2 linked regions of the Streptomyces venezuelae genome follow. The protein of the gene in region 2 interacts with the protein of the main gene of each other region in a pairwise test. Links are inferred from orthologs where the notes say so. Each region holds a gene or a part of one and is shown on either strand. Other genes may lie near its edges. The genes, in order: topA and DEJ51_RS04375.

What was found.
Region 1: the proteins of DEJ51_RS04375 (region 2) and topA interact in binary tests that used the Escherichia coli proteins (3 or more experiments, as listed by UniProt). The link is inferred for Streptomyces venezuelae from one-to-one orthologs.

What each region holds. Positions count from the first base shown.
Region 1 is NZ_CP029189.1:4,139,022-4,148,776, reverse strand. The notes cover bases 3,657-7,044. They hold topA (type I DNA topoisomerase), read right to left. Parts: upstream 6,689-7,044; coding sequence 3,857-6,688; downstream 3,657-3,856. Outside these bases: DEJ51_RS18335 (DNA polymerase III subunit delta'), read right to left, coding at 1-164; tmk (dTMP kinase), read right to left, coding at 247-3,564; DEJ51_RS18320 (methyltransferase), read right to left, coding at 7,302-8,831; DEJ51_RS18315 (small secreted protein), read right to left, coding at 8,975-9,538; DEJ51_RS18310 (sodium-translocating pyrophosphatase), read right to left, coding at 9,704-9,755. UniProt on the Escherichia coli protein: Releases the supercoiling and torsional tension of DNA, which is introduced during the DNA replication and transcription, by transiently cleaving and rejoining one strand of the DNA duplex.
Region 2 is NZ_CP029189.1:989,578-998,903, forward strand. The notes cover bases 3,024-5,982. They hold DEJ51_RS04375 (YigZ family protein), read right to left. Parts: upstream 4,837-5,982; coding sequence 4,210-4,836; downstream 3,024-4,209. Other genes in these bases: DEJ51_RS04370 (exonuclease SbcCD subunit D), read right to left, coding at 3,024-4,125; DEJ51_RS04380 (hypothetical protein), read left to right, coding at 4,907-5,434; DEJ51_RS04385 (hypothetical protein), read right to left, coding at 5,423-5,977. Outside these bases: DEJ51_RS04365 (AAA family ATPase), read right to left, coding at 1-2,959; more of DEJ51_RS04370, read right to left, coding at 2,956-3,023; DEJ51_RS04390 (CoA-binding protein), read left to right, coding at 6,150-6,554; DEJ51_RS04400 (DMT family transporter), read left to right, coding at 7,322-8,188; DEJ51_RS04405 (acyltransferase), read right to left, coding at 8,240-9,046; DEJ51_RS04410 (gamma carbonic anhydrase family protein), read left to right, coding at 9,185-9,326.

The sequences.
Region 1 (9,755 bases), 3.1 Mb from region 2 along the record:
GATCCCGGAGGGCCCGTGAACAGCCAGGCGTGGGTCATCTTCGACCCCTCGGGCGGCGCGGTCCCGGCCGTGATGGCCGTGACCAGGGCGTCGGCATCGCGGGCGGCGGCGGTCAGCTGCGCGCGGACCCGCTCCTGTCCCACCAGGTCGTCCCATACGGGCATCCCGCCCACCACCTTTCACTCTCCGTGCACCCATTGTGGCGGGCGCCACCGACAATCCCGTCCCGGTCCGTCCGCGCCGGGGTCAGCGGCGGCGGCGCGGCCGCCGATCGCCCTCGTCTCCCTCGTCGCCGCTCTCGTCGTCCCGGTGGCGGCCCAGCAGTTCGTCCGCCAGCGTCGGAAGGTCGTCCAGCGGGGTCTCCTCGGCCCAGTCCGGGCGCGGCCGGCGCGGGCGGCCCTCGCCGTCGACGACGGGGAGCTCCCGCGTCCGGTCGTTGCCGGAGTCCCGGAAGATGCCCGACGGCACCCGGTCGGCCGGGTTCTCCTCCGGACGCCGGGCCGTCGGCCGCGTGGCGGACCGGGCCTGCCCGCCACCACTGTCCTGCGAAGGCTGCGGGGCCTGCGCGGCCTGCGGGGCCTGCGCGGCCTGCGCGGCCTGCGGGCGGACGGGCGGCAGCACCGCCGTCTCGTCGGTCGGCCGTACGGGGGGCAGCACCGCCGTCTCGTCGGCCGCGCGGACCGGAGGCAGCACCGCGGTCTCCGCTGCGGAGGCCGGGTCGATCTTCGGCACCGGGACGGTCTGGGTGACGTCGTCCGGCTGGACGACCCGCTTGACCGGCCTGGCCTCCGGAGCCGCCGGAGCTGCCGGAGCCACCGGGGTCTCCACCGTCACCGCGTCGTCCGGGTGCGGCTCCCGTTCCGGCTTCTTGGTCATGGCGACCTTGGGGGCGGGGGCGGGGGCGGGAGCGGGAGCCGGCGCAGGAGCCGGCGGCGCCACCGCAGCAGCCTCCGCGGCTGCCGCGGCCGCGGCAGCCGCAGCCTTCGCCGCCGCCTCCGCCGCCACCAGGCGGCGTGCCTCCTCCGCCTTCAGCAGGGCCTCCTCGGCCCGCCGCTGCTTCTCCAGCCGCCGCTCCTCGGCCTCGGCCCGCAGCCGGGCCTCCTCCTCGGCCTGCCGGCGCAGCCGCTCGGCCTCCGCCGCGCGTGCCTTCTCCTCGGCCTCCAGGCGCAGCCGCTCGGCCTCGGCCCGGGCCCGGGCCTCCTCCTCGGCGCGCAGCCGCTCCTCCTCCGCCCTGCGGGCGGCCTCCGCCTCGGCCTTGATCCGCGCTTCCTCGGCCTCGCGGGCCAGCCGGGCCTCCTCTTCGGCGCGCAGGCGCGCTTCCTCCGCCTTGCGGGCCGCCTCCTCGGCAGCCTTGCGCCGGGCCTCCTCCTCGGCGAGGCGCCGCGCCTCGGCCTGGGCGGCCACCTCGGCCTCCGAGAGCGGGAGCATCCGGTCCAGGCGGTGCCGTACGACGGTGGTCACCGACCCCGGGTCCTGGCCCGCGTCGACCACGAGATAGCGGCCGGGGTCGGACGCGGCGAGGGTCAGGAACCCGGAGCGCACCCGCTGGTGGAACTCCGCCGGCTCCGACTCCAGCCGGTCCGGCGCCTCCGTGAACCGCTCGCGCGCCGCCTCCGGCGACACGTCGAGCAGCACGGTCAGGTTCGGGACGAGCCCGTCGGTGGCCCAGCGCGAGATCCTGGCGATCTCCGTCGGGGAAAGGTCACGGCCGGCGCCCTGGTAGGCGACCGAGGAGTCGATGTAGCGGTCCGAGATCACGACTGCGCCGCGCTCCAGGGCCGGACGCACCACCGTGTCCACGTGTTCCGCCCGGTCGGCGGCGTACAGCAGTGCCTCGGCCCGGTTCGACAGGCCGGCCGAGGAGATGTCGAGCAGGATCGAGCGGAGCCGCTTGCCGACGGGGGTCGCCCCGGGCTCCCGGGTCACGACGACCTCGTGTCCCTTGCCCCGTATCCAGTCGGCCAGCGCCTGGACCTGGGTGGACTTGCCGGCTCCGTCGCCGCCCTCCAGGGCGATGAAGAACCCGGTGGCGGACGCCGCCTGAACGGGCTCCCCGCCCCGCAGCGCCTCCCGCAGGTCCCGCCGCAGGGGTACTCCCCGGCGGTCGTCGGCCTTGGTGAGCACCAGCACGGCGACCGGCAGCAGCAGGGCGCCGACCAGCATCAGGGTGAAGGCGGCGCCGCCGTGGGCGAAGACGACCTCGGCACCGGTCAGCCGGTGCGGACCGATCGCAGCGGCCAGGACGGGCGCGGCGATCGCGCCGAGCGCCACGGCCACGCGTACGACGGCCTGGAGGTGCTCGGTGGTCCGGGCGCGCCGGAACTCCTCGGTCTCCTGGTCCAGGAGGGTGTGGCCGGTGTTGGCCGCGACGCCGGCGGCGATGCCTGCGAGCAGCGAGAGGAAGAGCACGGTGGCCATGTCCGGGACGAGCCCGGTCAGCAGCAGCGCGATGCCGGTGACCGCTATGGCGAGGGCCATGAGCCGGCGGCGGGACAGGGCGGGCAGCACCTTTCCGGCGTGGGTGGCGCGGATGCCGACGGCGGTGCCGCCGACCAGCGCGAGGACGAACAGCGCGAAGGCGGCCGGGCCGCCGCCCAGGTCGAAGGCGTGCAGTACGGACACGGACACGGCGCAGGACACCGCCCCGGCGACCGCGGCGCAGCTCAGGACGAGAAGGGGGATGGCTCCCGTACGGCCCTTGTCGGGCCGGTCGCCCGCCTTGGGGGTGCGCAGGCCCTCCAGCGGCGAACGCGGACGTGGGGTCGCCCCGCCGGGCAGCACCAGCGGCAGCAGCAGCGAGACGGAGGCGGCGAAGAGGCCGGAGGCCACGTACGAGCCGAGGGCGGCCTGGTTCGCGGCGAACCAGCCGATGCCGAGGCCGAGTGCCTTGCCGACCAGGGTCGCGGCGAGCAGCACGGCCGCGGCGATCGGCAGCGCCGCGAAGGACGTACGCAGGGTCAGCCGGCGCAGCGCGTCCAGGTGGTCCGGAAGCGGCCGTACGGTCGCCCCCTCCGGCGGCGGCGCGGGCAGCAGGGCGGGCGCCGCGCTCTCCTTGGCCAGGGTCCACAGCCGCTCGGCGGCGCCGGAGACGAACACGGTGGCCAGCAGCGCGGTCAGCGCGTGGGCCGGGATCCAGTCGAGCCACAGCGGGGCCACGACGAAGAGCCCGAGGCGGACCCCGTCGGCACCGATCATGGTCCAGCGGCGGTCCAGCTTGCCGTCGGCGCCCAGCAGCCCGGCCAGCGGGCCGAGGAGGACCGCGCCGAAGAGCAGGGTGGCGACGATCCGTACCCCGAAGACGGCGGCGACGGCGAGGGCCGCGCCGCGGAACCCGCCGCCGAAGCCCCCTTCCGTGACCGCTGCCTGGAGGGCCAGCAGCACCAGCACCAGCAGGGCCAGGGCATCACCGATGCCGCTCACCAACTGGGCGCTCCACAGCCGGCGCAGCCTGGGAGTGCGCAGCAGCGCGCGCACCGCACGCTCGCGGGAGTCCGCGGCTAGGGCTTCGTCGTAGGTGGGGTTCGCCGGGGCGGTCACGACCGCCGGCTGCTCGGCTCGCGTCATCCGCCCAGCCTATCCGCTGCGCTTGGCGGCTGCGGAGGCCTGTGGACAAGCCCGGGTGTGACCCCGGACCCACCTTTTCCGGGGGGGCGGCCCGGCCCCGTCGCGGGGCTCTGCCCGCTGCGGGGCTCTGCCCGTTGCGCGGCTCTGCCCGTCGCGGGGCTCCGTCCCCGGACCCCGCGCCTCACACGCCGGCGGGGCCGGAGTTGCCGGTGGCCCCTCCAGCCCCGCCAGGGGTTGCCCGTCCTCAGGCGGGCCGGAGTGACCGCACGGCGTCTCCGGCCCCGCCCCGGTGTTACTCGTCCGCGGCCGCCGGGGCCGCGGCCGTCTTCTTGGCCGGGGCCTTCTTGGCCGCCGTCTTCTTGGCGGTCGTCGTCTTCGCCGCGGTCTTCTTCGCGGCAGCGGTCTTCGTCGCCGTCGCCTTCTTGGCCGGGGCCTTCTTGGCCGTGGCCTTCTTCGCGGGGGCCTTCTTCGCCACCTTCTTGGCCGGGCCCTTCGCCCGCTTCTCCGCGAGCAGCTCGTAGCCGCGCTCCGGCGTGATCGTCTCGACGTCGTCGTCCCGCCGCAGCGTCGCGTTCGTCTCGCCGTCGGTCACGTACGGGCCGAAGCGGCCGTCCTTGACCACGACCGGCTTCTCGCTGACCGGGTCGGTGCCCAGCTCCTTCAGCGGGGGCTTGGCCGCGGCCCGGCCCCGCTGCTTCGGCTGCGCGTAGATCGCCAGGGCCTCGTCCAGCGTGATCGAGAAGAGCTGGTCCTCGGTCTCCAGCGACCGCGAGTCCGTGCCCTTCTTCAGGTACGGGCCGTAGCGGCCGTTCTGGGCCGTGATCTCCACGCCCTCCGCGTCCGCGCCGACCACGCGCGGCAGCGACATCAGCTTGAGCGCCTCGTCGAGGGTGACCGTGTCCAGGCTCATCGACTTGAAGAGCGAGGCCGTCCGCGGCTTGACCGCGTTCTTGCCCGTCTTCGGCGTGCCCTCGGGGAGGATCTCCGTCACGTACGGCCCGTAGCGGCCGTCCTTGGCGACGATCTCGTTCCCGCTGACCGGGTCCTTGCCGAGCTGGAACTCGCCGCTCGGCTTCGCGAAGAGCTCCTCCGCGTACCCGACCGTCAGCTCGTCCGGAGCCATGTCGTCCGGTACGTCGGCCCGCTGGTGGCCCTCCGCGTCCTTCTCGCCGCGCTCCACGTACGGCCCGTAGCGGCCGACCCGCAGCACGATGCCCTCGCCGACCGGGAAGGAGGAGATCTCCCGGGCGTCGATCGCGCCCAGGTCCGTGACCAGCTCCTTCAGCCCGCCGAGGTGGTCGCCGTCGGCCGGCACGACCTCGGTGGCGTCCTCCGAGCCGAAGTAGAACCGCTTCAGCCACGGCACGGACTGGGCCTCGCCGCGCGCGATGCGGTCGAGGTCGTCCTCCATCTTCGCGGTGAAGTCGTAGTCGACGAGCCGCCCGAAGTGCTTCTCCAGCAGGTTCACCACGGCGAACGACAGGAAGGACGGCACGAGCGCCGTGCCCTTCTTGAAGACGTAGCCGCGGTCGAGGATCGTGCCGATGATCGACGCGTACGTCGACGGCCGGCCGATCTCGCGCTCTTCGAGCTCCTTGACCAGCGAGGCCTCGGTGTAGCGGGCCGGCGGCTTGGTCGAGTGCCCGTCCGCCGTGATCTCCTCGGCGGCGAGCGCGTCGCCCTCCGCGACCTGCGGCAGGCGCTTCTCGCGGTCGTCGAGCTCGGCGTTCGGGTCGTCCGCGCCCTCGACGTAGGCCTTCATGAAGCCGTGGAAGGTGATCGTCTTGCCGGAGGCGGTGAACTCGGCGTCGCGTCCGTCCGAGGCGCGGCCGCCGATCTTCACGGTGACGCTGTTGCCGACCGCGTCCTTCATCTGGGAGGCGACGGTCCGCTTCCAGATCAGCTCGTACAGGCGGAACTGGTCGCCGGACAGACCCGTCTCGGCCGGGGTGCGGAAACGATCACCCGAAGGGCGGATCGCCTCGTGCGCCTCCTGGGCGTTCTTGACCTTGCCTGCGTAGACGCGCGGCTTCTCGGGCAGGTAGTCGGCCCCGTACAGCTGGGTGACCTGCGCCCGCGCCGCCGACACCGCGGTGTCGGAGAGCGTGGTGGAGTCGGTACGCATATAGGTGATGAAGCCGTTCTCGTACAGCTTCTGTGCCACCTGCATCGTCGCCTTCGCGCCGAAGCCCAGCTTGCGCGAGGCCTCCTGCTGCAGCGTCGTCGTACGGAAGGGGGCGTACGGGGAGCGGCGGTACGGCTTGGACTCGACCGAGCGGACGGCGAACGAGGCGTCGGCCAGCGCGGCGGCGAGCGCCCGGGCGGCCGTCTCGTCGAGGTGCAGCACCTCGCTCTTGAGCTGTCCGTTCGAGCCGAAGTCACGGCCCTGCGCGACGCGCTTGCCGTCCACCGTGTTCAGGCGGGCGACCAGCGTCGACGGGTCGGAGGCGTCGCCGGCGCGGCCGGTGGAGAAGGTTCCGGTCAGGTCCCAGTACTCGGCGGTGCGGAAGGCGATGCGCTCGCGCTCACGCTCGACGACGAGGCGGGTGGCCACCGACTGGACGCGTCCGGCCGACAGCCGCGGCATGACCTTCTTCCACAGGACCGGCGAGACCTCGTAGCCGTAGAGGCGGTCGAGGATGCGGCGGGTCTCCTGGGCGTCGACCATGCGCTGGTTCAGCTCGCGCGGGTTGGCGACGGCGTCGCGGATCGCGTCCTTGGTGATCTCGTGGAAGACCATCCGGTGGACGGGGACCTTGGGCTTGAGGACTTCCTGCAGGTGCCACGCGATGGCTTCGCCCTCGCGGTCCTCATCGGTGGCGAGGAAGAGTTCGTCGGACTCGGCCAGCAGCTCCTTGAGCTTCCTGACCTGGGCCTTCTTGTCCGCGTTGACGACGTAGATCGGCGCGAAGTCGTGCTCGACGTCCACTCCGAGGCGGCGGACCTCGCCGGTGTACTTGTCGGGAACCTCCGCCGCGCCGTTCGGGAGGTCGCGGATGTGCCCGACGCTCGCCTCGACGACGTATCCGGGGCCGAGGTAGCCCTTGATGGTCTTCGCCTTGGCTGGGGACTCGACGATGACGAGTCGGCGGCCGCCCTTTGCGGTCTCGCTAGTCGGGGACAACTTGGCTCTTCTCTCCGGTCGGCACTCGGTCGCAGTACGGCGACGCTGCGGAGTGTGACGGTACAACCCGCCCCCGTGTCAAACGGCACAAGCCCGCAACGGCCACTCGAACGGTAACCCGACAAGTGCCGTTTCTGCCGCCCGGATGCCGCGCCGGGGCGTTCCCGATCACCGGGCTGGGTGGCCGCGGGGCCGTCTGGCCGCGCCCTCTCAGCCGCTCCCCCGCCTGCTCCGACCTCGGCTTTCGGGGCCGGATCCGGGGCCGCGTCCCGGGCCTCCCGGGCCCCTGGAACCCGGTGCCGGAGCCGCGCGGGGCGACCCGGCCCGAGGGCGGTCGACGCCCTGCCGGCGAGCCCGTCCGGCGACACGGCCACGAGGGGGCGCACGCCCGGCGCCACCGGCGCACGGTGGTGGTGGACGCACGCCCCCGTCAGGCTTGCAGAGCGGCCCCGAGCAGCGGGAACACGGCCTTCGCGAAGATCGCCGGACCGTCTTCCGCGCCGCTCCCCCTTACCCCCGGACCACTCTCGGGATCCCCCCGGATCCCGCTGCCCAGGAGCCTGCCAGCCCTGTGGGTACGGCGGGCGAACCCCGGGTTACATCACGGGGTCGACTACCGCGCGGGACCCGTCACGGGGTCCAGGAAGCCCTGCTCGACCAGCAGCCGGATGGCCTCAGGAGTGCGGTCCCGCAGCACGACCGGGTCTTCCTGGACCAGCTGGGCGATCGCGTCCAGGATCCGGCCCGCGGTCAGTGAGCCGTCACACACTCCGGCGAAGCCGGCGCCGACCGTGTCGACCTTCGTGGCGCGCCGCATTCCGCGGTTCTGCCGGAGCACGACGTGTTCCGGATCCTCCGCGCCGGGCGCGCCGACCTGCTCCTGGACCACTTCCTCGGCCAGTGCGAAATAGGCCTCCAGCAGGGCCGCGTCGTCGTGCTGCCGCAGGTAGTCCTGGCGCGCGAAGTGGGCCAGGACGGCCTCACCGAGCGGCTGCTCCACCGTGTGGGGCCACTCCTCGACCACGATCGAGGGCTCGGCCGCGTCCGTCCGGCGCAAGGTGATCCAGCCGAAACCGACGGACTTGGTCCCGCGGGCCTCGAACTCGTCCAGCCAGTCCTCGTACCGCCGCGCGTACTCGGCCGGGTCGGTCCGGTGGTCGCCCGCGTCGCGCAGCCACAGCTCCGCGTACTGCGTCACGTCCTGCACGTCACGCTGCACGATCCAGGCGTCACAGCCGCGCGGCACCCAGGAGCGCAGCCGGTCACGCCAGTCCTCGCCGTCCACGTGCTGCCAGTTGCCGAGGAACTGCGCGTACCCGCCCGGGTTGAGCCGCGCGCCGGCCTCCTGCACCAGGGTCCGGCACAGGTCGTCGCCGCCCATACCCCCGTCCCGGTACGTCAGCCGGGCGCCGGGGGAGATCACGAACGGCGGGTTCGACACGATGAGGTCGTACGTGGCCTCGCCGACCGGCTCGAAGAGCGACCCCGTGAGCAGCTCCGCTTCCGGGGCCCCCGACAGGGCCAGCGTCAGACGGGTGAATTCCAGGGCCCTGGGGTTGACGTCGGTGGCGGTGACCCTGATGGCGTGCCGGGACGCGTGCAGCGCCTGGATTCCGGATCCGGTGCCGACGTCGAGTGCGGAGCCGACCGGGGTGCGGACGGTGATCCCGGCCAGGGTGGTGGAGGCGCCGCCGACGCCGAGGACCACGCCCTCCTCGCGGCTGCCGATCCCGCCGGCCCCGCCGACGGAGCAGCCGAGGTCGGAGACGATGAACCAGTCCTCGCCGTCCGGGCCTCCGTACGGGCGCACGTCGACAGTGGCGTGCACCCTGTCCTCGCCGTCGGCGACCTCCTCCAGCCGCAGCCAGCCGTCGGCCAGCGCGGCATCGACGGGCAGCGCCCGCGCGGCGTGCTCGTACGGCTCCGGCTGCTGGAGCAGGAACAGCCGGACCAGGCTCGCGAGCGCTCCGTCGCCCGGGCCACGGGTGGCGCGCAGGGCAGGGACGGTCTCGCTGCGGGCCAGCGCGGCGTAGGCGGGGGCGCCGAGCAGGTCGAGCAGCCCGTCGGCGGTGAAACCGGCGGCGAGCAGGGCGGCGCGGAGCTCGGGGGCGCGGTCGGGCTTGGGGAGGCTGGTGGTACTCACGCGTCCATTGTGTCCGCTGGGACGCGTCCTGCCGATCACACCGGGCCCGCAGCCGCGAAAGGGCGGCCGCGGCCCCTTCCGGGCCCCCGGCCGCCCCAGGGCGTGTGCGCACGGAACACGGCCCGAGCGGGCCGGCCGTGCTGCTAGGAGGCCGCCGGTGCCGTCGTCACCTGGCAACCCTTCTGCCCGTTGATCGCCGTGCCGAGGCCACCCGCCTTGAGCTGGGCGAGCGCGTCCTGACCGCCCTTCGTCACGTCCTTGAGCCCGCCCGCGACCTCCTTGAGGCCGTCGGCGAACTTCGCCTTGTCCTGGGGGTCGAGGGCGTCGGTCTTCGCCTTCAGGTCGGCGTAGCCCGTGGAGGTCGTCTCGAAGCCCTTGGCCGCCGCCTCCTGGGTCGCGGCGCCGTTCTTGACCGGCGGAACGCCCGCCGACCGCAGGGCGTCGGCCATCGCCTTGTACGACTCGGTCATGGTCGCGAAGGCCGCCGAGTCGGTCTTCTGGACCTCGTCGGGCTTGCTGCTTTCCGAGGCCACCCGCTTGATCTCGACGTTGGCGGCTTCGATCTTCTCGATCTGGGGCTGCCACTGGTCGCAGACCTTCTTGGCCCAGGAGCCGGCCTTCTGGTCGGTCTCGTCCCCGCCGCATCCGGACAGGACGAGCATCAGTGCCGCACCGCCCGACAACGCGGCCGCAATCTTCTTGTTCACCGGATTGGTCCCTTCGAAGGCTCTCGGCCCGGAAGATACACGTCCGGCCTCCGGGGACGCACAAAGGCGGACAGACGGCGCGTGAGTCCGCGCCGCCCATCCGCCTTTCGGGCGTACCGGCCGGCCCTGCCCGGCCCCGCCCGTGCCGCGGGGGAGGTCTGCAGGTCAGGAGACCGTCGCCGGGTCGGCCGACTGGGCCACCCGCTCGGCGGCTCCG
Region 2 (9,326 bases):
TGACGATCTCCAGCTGGGCCTGGACCCGGGTCCGCAGATCGGCGACGTGGCTGACGATGCCGACGCTCCGGTCCCGCTCGCGCAGCGAGTCCAGGACGTCGAGCACCTCGTCCAGCGCCTGGTCGTCGAGGCTGCCGAAGCCCTCGTCGATGAAGAGGGTGTCGAGGCGCATCCCGCCCGCCTCGTCGGTGACCACGTCCGCGAGGCCCAGTGCCAGGGCGAGCGAGGCGAAGAAGGTCTCGCCGCCGGACAGGGTGGCGGTGTCCCGCTCGCTGCCGGTCCACGCGTCGACCACGTGCAGGCCGAGGCCGGAGCGCCCCCGTCCGCCCGCTCGCGCGTCGGAGTGGACCAGGGTGTAGCGGCCGCCGGACATGCGCAGCAGCCGTACCGTCGCGGCGGCGGCCACCTGCTCCAGGCGGGCGGCCAGGACGTAGGCCTCCAGGCGCATCTTGCGCTCGTTGTCGGCGGAGGTGCCGGCGGTGAGTCCGGCCAGCCGGGCGACCCGGTCGTAGGCCTCCCGCAGCGGCCCGAGGGCGCGCAGTTCCTGCTCGGCCTGCCGGGAGAGCCGGTCGAGCTCCGTGCAGCGCACCCGGGCCGCGTCGGCCGCCGACCCCGCCGTACGAAGCTTCGCCGCGGCCGTGGCCGCGTACGCCTCGGCCGCGTCCGGTGCGGCCGGGGGCAGGGCTGCCGCTTCGGCGGCGCCGGTCTCGCCACGGCGGTCCGCCAGCAGGGCCTCTTCCGTCTGCCAGGCGTCCAGCCGGTGTTGGAGCGCGGTGCGTTCGTACTCGGGGAGCACCGCGTCGGCGGCGGCCGCGATGGTGTCGAAGCCCGCCTTGAACGCGGCGTCGGCGAGCTGGTCGTCGGCCTCCTTCAGCCGGGCCGCGGTGGTCTCGGCCCGGCGCAGCGAGACGGCCGCGCCGGAGACCATCCGGACCCGGTCCTCCAGGGTGCGGGCGCGGGCCGCGACGCTGGGCGCGCCGTCCCGTACGAGGGCGAGTTCGGCCTCCAGTCCGGCCTGTTCGCGGTCCAGGGCCTCGCGCCGGGAGGACCGGGCGGCGGCCCGGGTCTCGGCGCCCTGCCGGTCGGCGCTGCGCGCGGCGTGCTCCCGCTCGGCGCGGGCCAGCTGCTCACGGGCGGCGTGCAGGCCGGCGGCCGCGGCGTGGGCGGCGGCATGGCGGGCGCTCAGGTCGGCGGTCAGGGCCAGGAGTTCGGCGGTGGTGGCCTCCCCGGCGGCGGCCGCGGCTTCGGCGCGTGCCTCCCGTGCGGCGGCGAGCCGGCGTTCGGCGGTGGCCCGGGCCTGCTCGGCCCGTTCGAAGTACGCGTGGGCCGCGTCCTCGGCGGCGCGGTCCACGTGGCCGGGGGCCGGACGGGCCGGAGCCGGGTGTTCCGCGGACCCGCACACGGTGCAGGCCTCTCCGGCCACGAGTGCTTCGGCGAGCTCGGCGGCGATCCCGCGCAGGCGGGCCTCCTTGAGCTCCAGCCAGCGCTCCCGGGCGGCGGCCGACTCCTCGCGCAGGGTGAGCAGTTCGTCCGCGGCGCGCGTCGCTTCGGCGTCGAGCTCGTCCCGACGGCGCGCGGCGTTCAGCTGCATGCGGGCGGGTTCCAGCCGGCCGGCGAGCTGCTCGGCCAGGGTGGCGGCCTGCTGGGCGGCGTCCGCACGCTCCTGCAGCGCCGTCCGGGTCGCCTCCCAGCGCTCCAGCCACTCGGCGGACTCCTGGTGCTGCTCCTCGGCGGCCCGGGACTCCCTTTCCAGGTCGGCGCGTTCACGGCCGATCTCGGCGCTGCGCTGTTCCGCCCGCTGGGCCGCGCCGAGCGCGCCGAGGGCCTCGCGCAGCCGCTGCTCGACGTCGGCCAGCTGTTCGACGCCCGCCTCCTTCAGTGTGGGCGGGAGCTGCGCCCGGGCGGAGGTCTCGGCGTGCGCGGCGGCGAGGTGCGCGGCGGAGGCGGCGCCGCGCAGTTCCAGGGCGGGGGCCACCAGGGCGCCGCGCCGGGCCCGGTCCAGCAGCCCGCGCACCCGGTCCCGCTCGGGCGCGGCCTCGGCGAGCAGGACGGCCCGGCGCAGGGTCTCGGCGTGCCGGCGTTGCAGCCGGTCGAGCTCCCGCGCGTCCTCGGCGGCGTGCCGGGCGGCGGCGTGCCGGCTCTCGACGGCGGCCAGTGCGTACTCGGCGACGTCGAGGCGCTCGCGGGCCGCGCACCGGGCGACGGCCGCCCAGGCCCGGACGGCCTCGGCGAGGCCGGGGTCGCCGGGCTGGTGTCCGGGCATGGGCCAGGCCCGCAGGTCGGCGCTGTCCCCGGCGGCCTGGGCCAGTCGCTGGGCGGTGTGGAGCACCTTCTCGTCGCCGGCCCGGACCCTGGCCTCGGCGGCCCGGCGGCGCTCGCCGAGCAGGGCCTCGACGGCGGCGAAGCGGCGGGTGTCGAAGAGCCGGCCGAGCAGCCGGCCGCGGGCCGCCTCGTCGGCGCGCAGGAAGCGTGCGAACTCCCCCTGGGGCAGCAGTACGACCTGGCAGAACTGCTCGCGGCTCATGCCGAGCAGCTGCTCGATCTCCTCGCCGATCTCCTGGTGCGAGCGGCTGAGCGGCTCCCAGCCCTCGCCGGTGTGCTCGCGCAGCCAGCTCTGGGCCTTGTCCTTGGTGGTGCCCGTGCCGCGCTTCTTGGGGCGCTCCTGTTCGGGCCGCCGGGTGATCTCCAGGCGGCGGCCGCCCGCGGTGAGTTCGAGGGTGACCTCGGTCGGGGTGTGCGCGGCGGCGTGGTCGCTGCGCAGGCTGGTGCCGGGGGCCTGACGGGGGCCGGGCACGGAACCGTAGAGCGCGTAGCAGACGGCGTCGAGCACGGAGGTCTTCCCCGCACCGGTGGGTCCGTGGAGGAGGAAGATGCCGGCGCCGGACAGGGCGTCGAAGTCGATCTGCTGGGGCTCGGCGAACGGTCCGAAGGCGGTCACGGCCAGCCGGTGCAGCCTCATCGGTGGGTCTCCCGGTGGCTGTCGTCGGCCCGTACGTCGTCGAAGGCCGTCTGGAGGACGGCCCGTTCGGCCTCGTCCGCCTGGCCGCCGCCGCGGACGTGGGCGACGAAGTCCTCGGCGATCTCCTGGTCGCTGCGGCCCTTGAGCCGCTGGGCGTAGGAGGCGCCGGTGTCGTCCTGGCGGCCCTCGGGTTCGAAGGCGAGGGCGAGGGTGTGCGGGAAGCGTGCGGCGAGCCGGGCCATGGGGTCGTCGGGGCGGACCGGGTCGGTGAGGGTGGCCTCCACCCAGGCGTCCTCGTGGACCTGGTGCGCCGGGTCGCCCAGCAGGTCCTCCAGCCGTCCCCGGAGCCGTGCGAGGGTGCGCGGGACGGGGGTGCCGATCCGCTCGGCCGTGGCGATCTCGCCCCGCGCACCGAGTTCGATCAGCCACATCGTCTTGCGGTGGTCCGCCTCGGAGAAGGAGTAGGCGAGCGGGGAACCGGAGTAGCGGACCCGTTCGTTGATCGTCTGGCTGCCGTGGAGGTGGCCCAGGGCGGCGTAGTCCACGCCGTCGAAGACGGAGGCCGGCACGGCTTCGACCCCGCCGACGGTGATGTCGCGTTCGCTGTCGCTGGCCTGTCCGCCCGTGACGAAGGCGTGCGCGAGGACGATCGAACGGGTACCGGGCGGGCGGGACGCGAGGTCGGCGCGGATCCGGTCCATGGCGGCGCCGAGGACGGCCTCGTGGCTCACCCTGTCCGTGCCGAACTGGTCCTTGACCAGGGCGGGCTCCAGGTACGGCAGTCCGTACAGCGCCACGTCACCGTGTACGTCGGCCAGGACGACGGGGTCGGCGCAGCCGGCCGGGTCGGTACGCAGGTGGATCCCGGCCCGGCCGATCAGCCCGGCGCCGACGCCGAGCCGGCGCGCGGAGTCGTGGTTGCCGGAGATCATCACGGTGGGGACGCCCAGGTCGGCGAGGCGGTGCAGGGCCCGGTCGTAGAGCTCGACGGCGGGCAGCGGGGGCACGGCCCGGTCGTAGACGTCACCGGCGACGAGGACGGCGTCGACCTCGTGCTCGCGGACGGTCTCGATCAGGTGGTCGACGAAGACCGCCTGGGCACCGAGCAGGTTGACCCGGTGGAAGGCCCGGCCGAGGTGCCAGTCGGAGGTGTGCAGGAACTTCACTCGCCGGCCCCGCCGCGCATGCCGTCTCCCCCTGGTCGTGTCCCGGTCCTGAACCCCTCTACGCTAACCCGTCCCCGGGGGCACTCAGGGCGCGTACGTCTCTCCGCCGAGGGTGAGACCGGCGCTGCCCGCGGTGGTGTCGGCGAGCCAGGCCTCGAAGGCGGGCAGGTCCGCCTCCGGGAGGGCCACCTCGATCTCGACTTCTGCCCCGTAGCGCAGGTCCACCACGGTCCGGCCGGTGGAGCGCAGATCGTTCTGGATCTTGCCGGCCCGCTGGTGGTCGACCGTGACGGTGGCCAGCCGGTAGCGGCGCCGGGTGACGGTGCCGAGCTCGTCGAGGGCCTCGCCGACGACCCCGCCGTAGGCCCTGATCAGGCCGCCGGCACCGAGCTTCACGCCGCCGTAGTAGCGGGTGACGACGGCGACCGCGTAGCGGATGTCACGGCGCATGAGCATCTGCAGCATGGGCACCCCGGCGGTGCCGCCGGGCTCGCCGTCGTCGCTGGCCTTCTGGACGGACGCGTCGGCACCGACGACGTAGGCGAAGCAGTTGTGCGTGGCGGCGGGGTGCTCCTTGCGGATGCGCGCGACGAAGTCCTGGGCCTCCTGCTCGGTCGCGGCGGGTGCGAGCGAGCACAGGAAGCGCGAACGGTTGATCTCGGACTCGTGCGCGCCCTCCCGGGCCACCGTCACGTACTGGTCTGCCTTCACCTCACCACCCTAAGCGGTGCGCAGCGGGCCCCCGCCCGCCCGTCGCGGGGGCGGGAGTAGGTTGGCGGACATGGATCTGCGGGGGTGGAACTACCGGTACGTGGGGCCGGCAGAGCTGTGTGGGCTCGTCCGGCCCGAGCACGAGGGCCGGCGCATCCGCTCGGCCGCGGAGTTCGGGGAATGGGCCTCGGGCCCGGCGGCGGCCGACCTGTCCGAGCCGGTCACGTTCGTCGTGGACCGCGGCGGCGTGCTGCGACTCGCGCCGCGCCGCAGCGAGCACGTGGTCTGCGCCGGCGGTGACACGGTGCTGAGCGCCGGGGAGATCGCCTTCGGGCGGGAGGCCGGGCGGTGGGCGGTCCGTGCGGTGAGCAACCAGTCGACCGGATACTGCCCGGACCCCGTCTCGTGGCGGGCCGTCGCGGACGCCCTGGACGCGGCCGGACTCGCGCCGCGCCCGGGCGGTTTCACCCACGAGGTGGTCTTCCGCCGCTGCCCGTCCTGCGCGCAGCTGAACATCGTCCGGGACGAGTACTTCGTCTGCGTCTTCTGCGACGCGTCCCTGCCACCGTCCTGGAACGTGGACCCGTCAGCGGGGTAGGCGGCCCACCGCGGCCCGCAGCCTCTCGCGCCCCGACGCGACGCTCGCTTCCCACAGGCCCGCCACGTCACCGCTCAGCGAGCGCTTCTGCAGCGCTTCCTCCTCGGCCCGGAAGACGGAGCCCCCGGGAAGGCTCTGGTCCAGCAGGCCCACCGCGGTGAGCGCGGCGTGACCGCAGGAGAGCGCGTGGCCGGCCTCCGCCGAGGCGTTGGCCAGCAACGCGTACCGCAGGACGAGGACGCCGAAGAAGGCGTAGGTCCCGGCGACATCGGTGATGGCCCCTTCGCGCGGCCGCAGTTCCGGGAAACCCTCCAGTGCGCGCACGCGCTCGGCGGCGTCGGGCAGCGCCCGGTCCGCGCACCAGAGGCCCTGCAGGGACTCCACGCAGAGGTCCAGGTCGGCCTGGCGGTCCGGTGCGCCCGCCCGCATGCCGAGGAACAGCGGCACGGTGCGTTCGGCGCAGGCCGCCACGTACAGGCGGACCTCTTCGTCACCACCCGTGCGCAGGGTCTCCGCGACGGCCGCCTCGACCAGTGTGTCCACGCCCCGCCCCCCGCACCGTTCGAACGAACCGGCAGACTACCGTGCGGTTCCGCGACCGGAGCCGGGGAATCGCGCCGGGCGGTTTTCGGTTGACGCGGCTGAGCGCCGGTCCGACGCGGTGAACGAGCAGCGGACGGACCGGCGGGGACAAGAGCACCAGGAGGCGGCACACGTGTACGGCGATCCGGCAACCATCCGCAAGATCCTCACCGAGCTGGGCGACACCTGGGCCGTGGTGGGACTCTCGAACAACCAGGACCGCGCGGCCTACGGGGTGGCGCGGGTGCTCCAGCGGTTCGGCAAGCGCGTGATCCCCGTGCATCCCAAGGCCGAGACCGTGCACGGTGAGCCCGGGTACGCCTCGCTGGCGGACATCCCGTTCAAGGTGGACGTGGTGGACGTGTTCGTGAACAGCGAGCTGGCCGGTCCCGTGGCCGACCAGGCCGCCGCCGTCGGCGCCGAGGCCGTCTGGTTCCAGCTCGGCGTGATCGACGAGGCGGCCTACGCCCGGACCCGCGGGGCGGGGCTGGAGATGGTCATGGACCGCTGCCCCGCGATCGAGATCCCGGCGCTCTAGGTGGTGTCCGGCAGCTCGTGGCCGGCGGCCGCGCCGGTACCGGTGCCGGTGCCCCCGTGCGCATGTGCGGGGGCATGCGCGGGAGCCGGCGCCGAGACCGGCGGGACCGACACCGCGAGGGTCATCTCCATCGGCACCGAGCCGTCGTTGCGGTAGGAGTGCGCGAGATTCGCCTCGAAGGTGGCCGCGGCCCCGGCGGGGACGCGGAACTCCTCCTCGCCGACGACCAGCGTCAGCTCCCCCGCCGTGACGTGCAGCATCTCGATGGTGCCGGACGGGTGCGGGACGGAGTCCGTCCCCTCGCCCGGCACCAGGTGCCAGGTCCACAGCTCCATCGGCCCGCGCTCGTCGGTGCCGATCAGCATGGTCGTCGAACTGCCCGCCTCGCTCGACCAGATCCGCACCACCTGGTCCGGCGGGACGACGCGGACCTGCGGGCCCCGGTCGTGGTCGAGGAGGGCGGAGATGCTGACGCCGAGGGCGTCGGCCAGCCGCACCGTGGTGCCCACGCTGGGGTTCGTACGGGCCTGCTCGATCTGGATGATCATCCCGCGGCTCACTCCCGCGCGGGCCGCCAGGGAGTCCAGGGTGAAGCCGCGCTCGCCGCGCCACCGCTTGAGGTTCCGGGCGAGCGCCTGGGTGAGCTGTTCGAGATCCGACACCATTCCGTCCAATATTCTGGATGACACAGTCCAACAGAGTGCACTATCGTGTGCTGTATTCGATGCTGCACTCCAGCGTTCACTGCACTGTACTGCGAGGCCCCCATGACCGCCCTCTTCGCCCTGGCCACAGCCGTGCTGTGGGGGCTCGCCGACTTCGGCGGCGGGCTGCTGACCCGCCGGATCCCGGCGCTCACGGTGGTCGTGGTCTCGCAGGTCGTCGCCGTGGTGGTGCTCGGCGCGGTGGTCCTCGGCACCGGCGCCTGGCAGGAGGCCGGTCCGCAGCTGTGGTTCGCGGTCGGCGCGGGCCTGGTCGGGCCGGTCGCCATGCTCAGCTTCTACAAGGCGCTGGCCCTCGGCCCGATGGGCGTGGTCTCACCGCTGGGCTCCCTCGGCGTGGTCGTGCCCGTCACCGTGGGGCTGATACTCGGCGAGCGGCCCGGCCTCGGCCAGTTCGCGGGGATCGCCGTGGCGGTCGTCGGCATCGTCCTGGCGGGCGGTCCGGAGCTGCGCGGCGCGCCCGTCCAGCGGCAGGCCGTCATCCTCACCCTGGTCGCGGCCTTCGGCTTCGGCGCGGTGATGGCCCTGATCTCGGAGGCCTCCAGCAGCATCACCGGACTGTTCCTCGCGCTGTTCGTGCAGCGGGTCACCAATGTCGCCGTGGGTGGCGCCGCCCTGTGGGCGCAGACCCGGCGCGGCATACCCGCGCTTCCGGCCGGTTCCGGCCCGAAGCTCCTGTGGAGCCTGCTGCCCGCCCTGGCCTTCGTCGGCCTCGCGGACGTCGCGGCGAACGGCACGTATTCCATAGCCGCGCAGAACGGCCCGGTCACCATGGCCGCCGTGCTGTCCTCGCTCTACCCGGTGATCACCGCGCTCGCCGCCTTCGCCGTGCTCAAGGAACGGCTGCGTACGGTCCAGGCCGCGGGCGCCGGCCTGGCCCTCGCCGGAACGGTTCTCCTGGCCGCGGGCTGAGCGACCCCACACCGGGCGGTCCCACGCCGAGCGGCTCTACGCCGGGCAGCCCTACGAGCGCTCGGCCTCCGCCAGCTCTGTCTCCGCGAGCTCGGCTTCCGCGAGCTCGGCTTCGGCGAGTTCTGCCTCCGTGAGCTCTGCCAGACCGCGCAGCTGCTCCGACGTCATCCCGTCCGGGATCGGTACCGGCGCCGGCGTGCGCAGCGGCGGCTGCCAGCCCGTCTCCGGCTGCCAGCGCCGTACGATCCGCGCCGGCGCCCCCGCCACCACGGCGTGGTCGGGGACCTCTCCCCGTACGACCGCGCCCGCTGCCACCACCACGTTGCGGCCGAGGCGCGCGCCCGGCAGGATCACCGATCCGGTGCCGAGCCAGCACCCGGGCCCGATCTCCACGGGTGTGCTGCGCGGCCACTGCCGGCCGACGGGCTCGTGCGGGTCGTCGTAGCTGTGGTTGGTGGACGTGATGTAGACGTCCGGGCCGCAGAAGGTGTTCGACCCGATGGTGATCCGGGCGTCGGCGATGACATGGCTGTTGCGGCCGATGACCACCCCGTCGCCGAGCACCAGCATCGGCTCGGACCCCAGGTCGAGGTCCGGCATCATCCCGGCGGTGAGCGTCACCTGCTCGCCGATGATGCAGTGCCCGCCGAGCCGGATCCACCGCTCGCCGAAGACGGTGCCCTGCGGGAAGGCGAGCCGGGTTCCGTCCCCGATCGCACCGAACCTGAGCCGCCCCGGGGTCTGCGCGGTGACCGCGCCGGCCTGCTGCATCCAGCGCCAGCCGGTGTGGACCACGCGGCTCGCCAGCCGGCGGCGCGCGGCCGTCAGAGATGAGAACGTGTTCTGTTTCTTCGGCACCCGGCCACGGTAGTGCGCCGGATGCCGCTCGCCCCGGTCACGCTCCTGTGATCTTCACCCCATCGCCGGTGCGGCGGCCCGCGTGGCCTACGGTGCCACTAGCGCGGCAACCGGACGACGGACGCAGAGGAAGAGAACATGACGCACCAGGCGGCCCAGGCACTCGTGGCGGGTGTCGGCGGCAGGAACCCGGACATCGACCCGACGGCCTTCACGGCTCCGACCTCGGTCGTGGTCGGCGACGTCACCCTCGCCGCGGGCGCGAGCATCTGGTACTCGG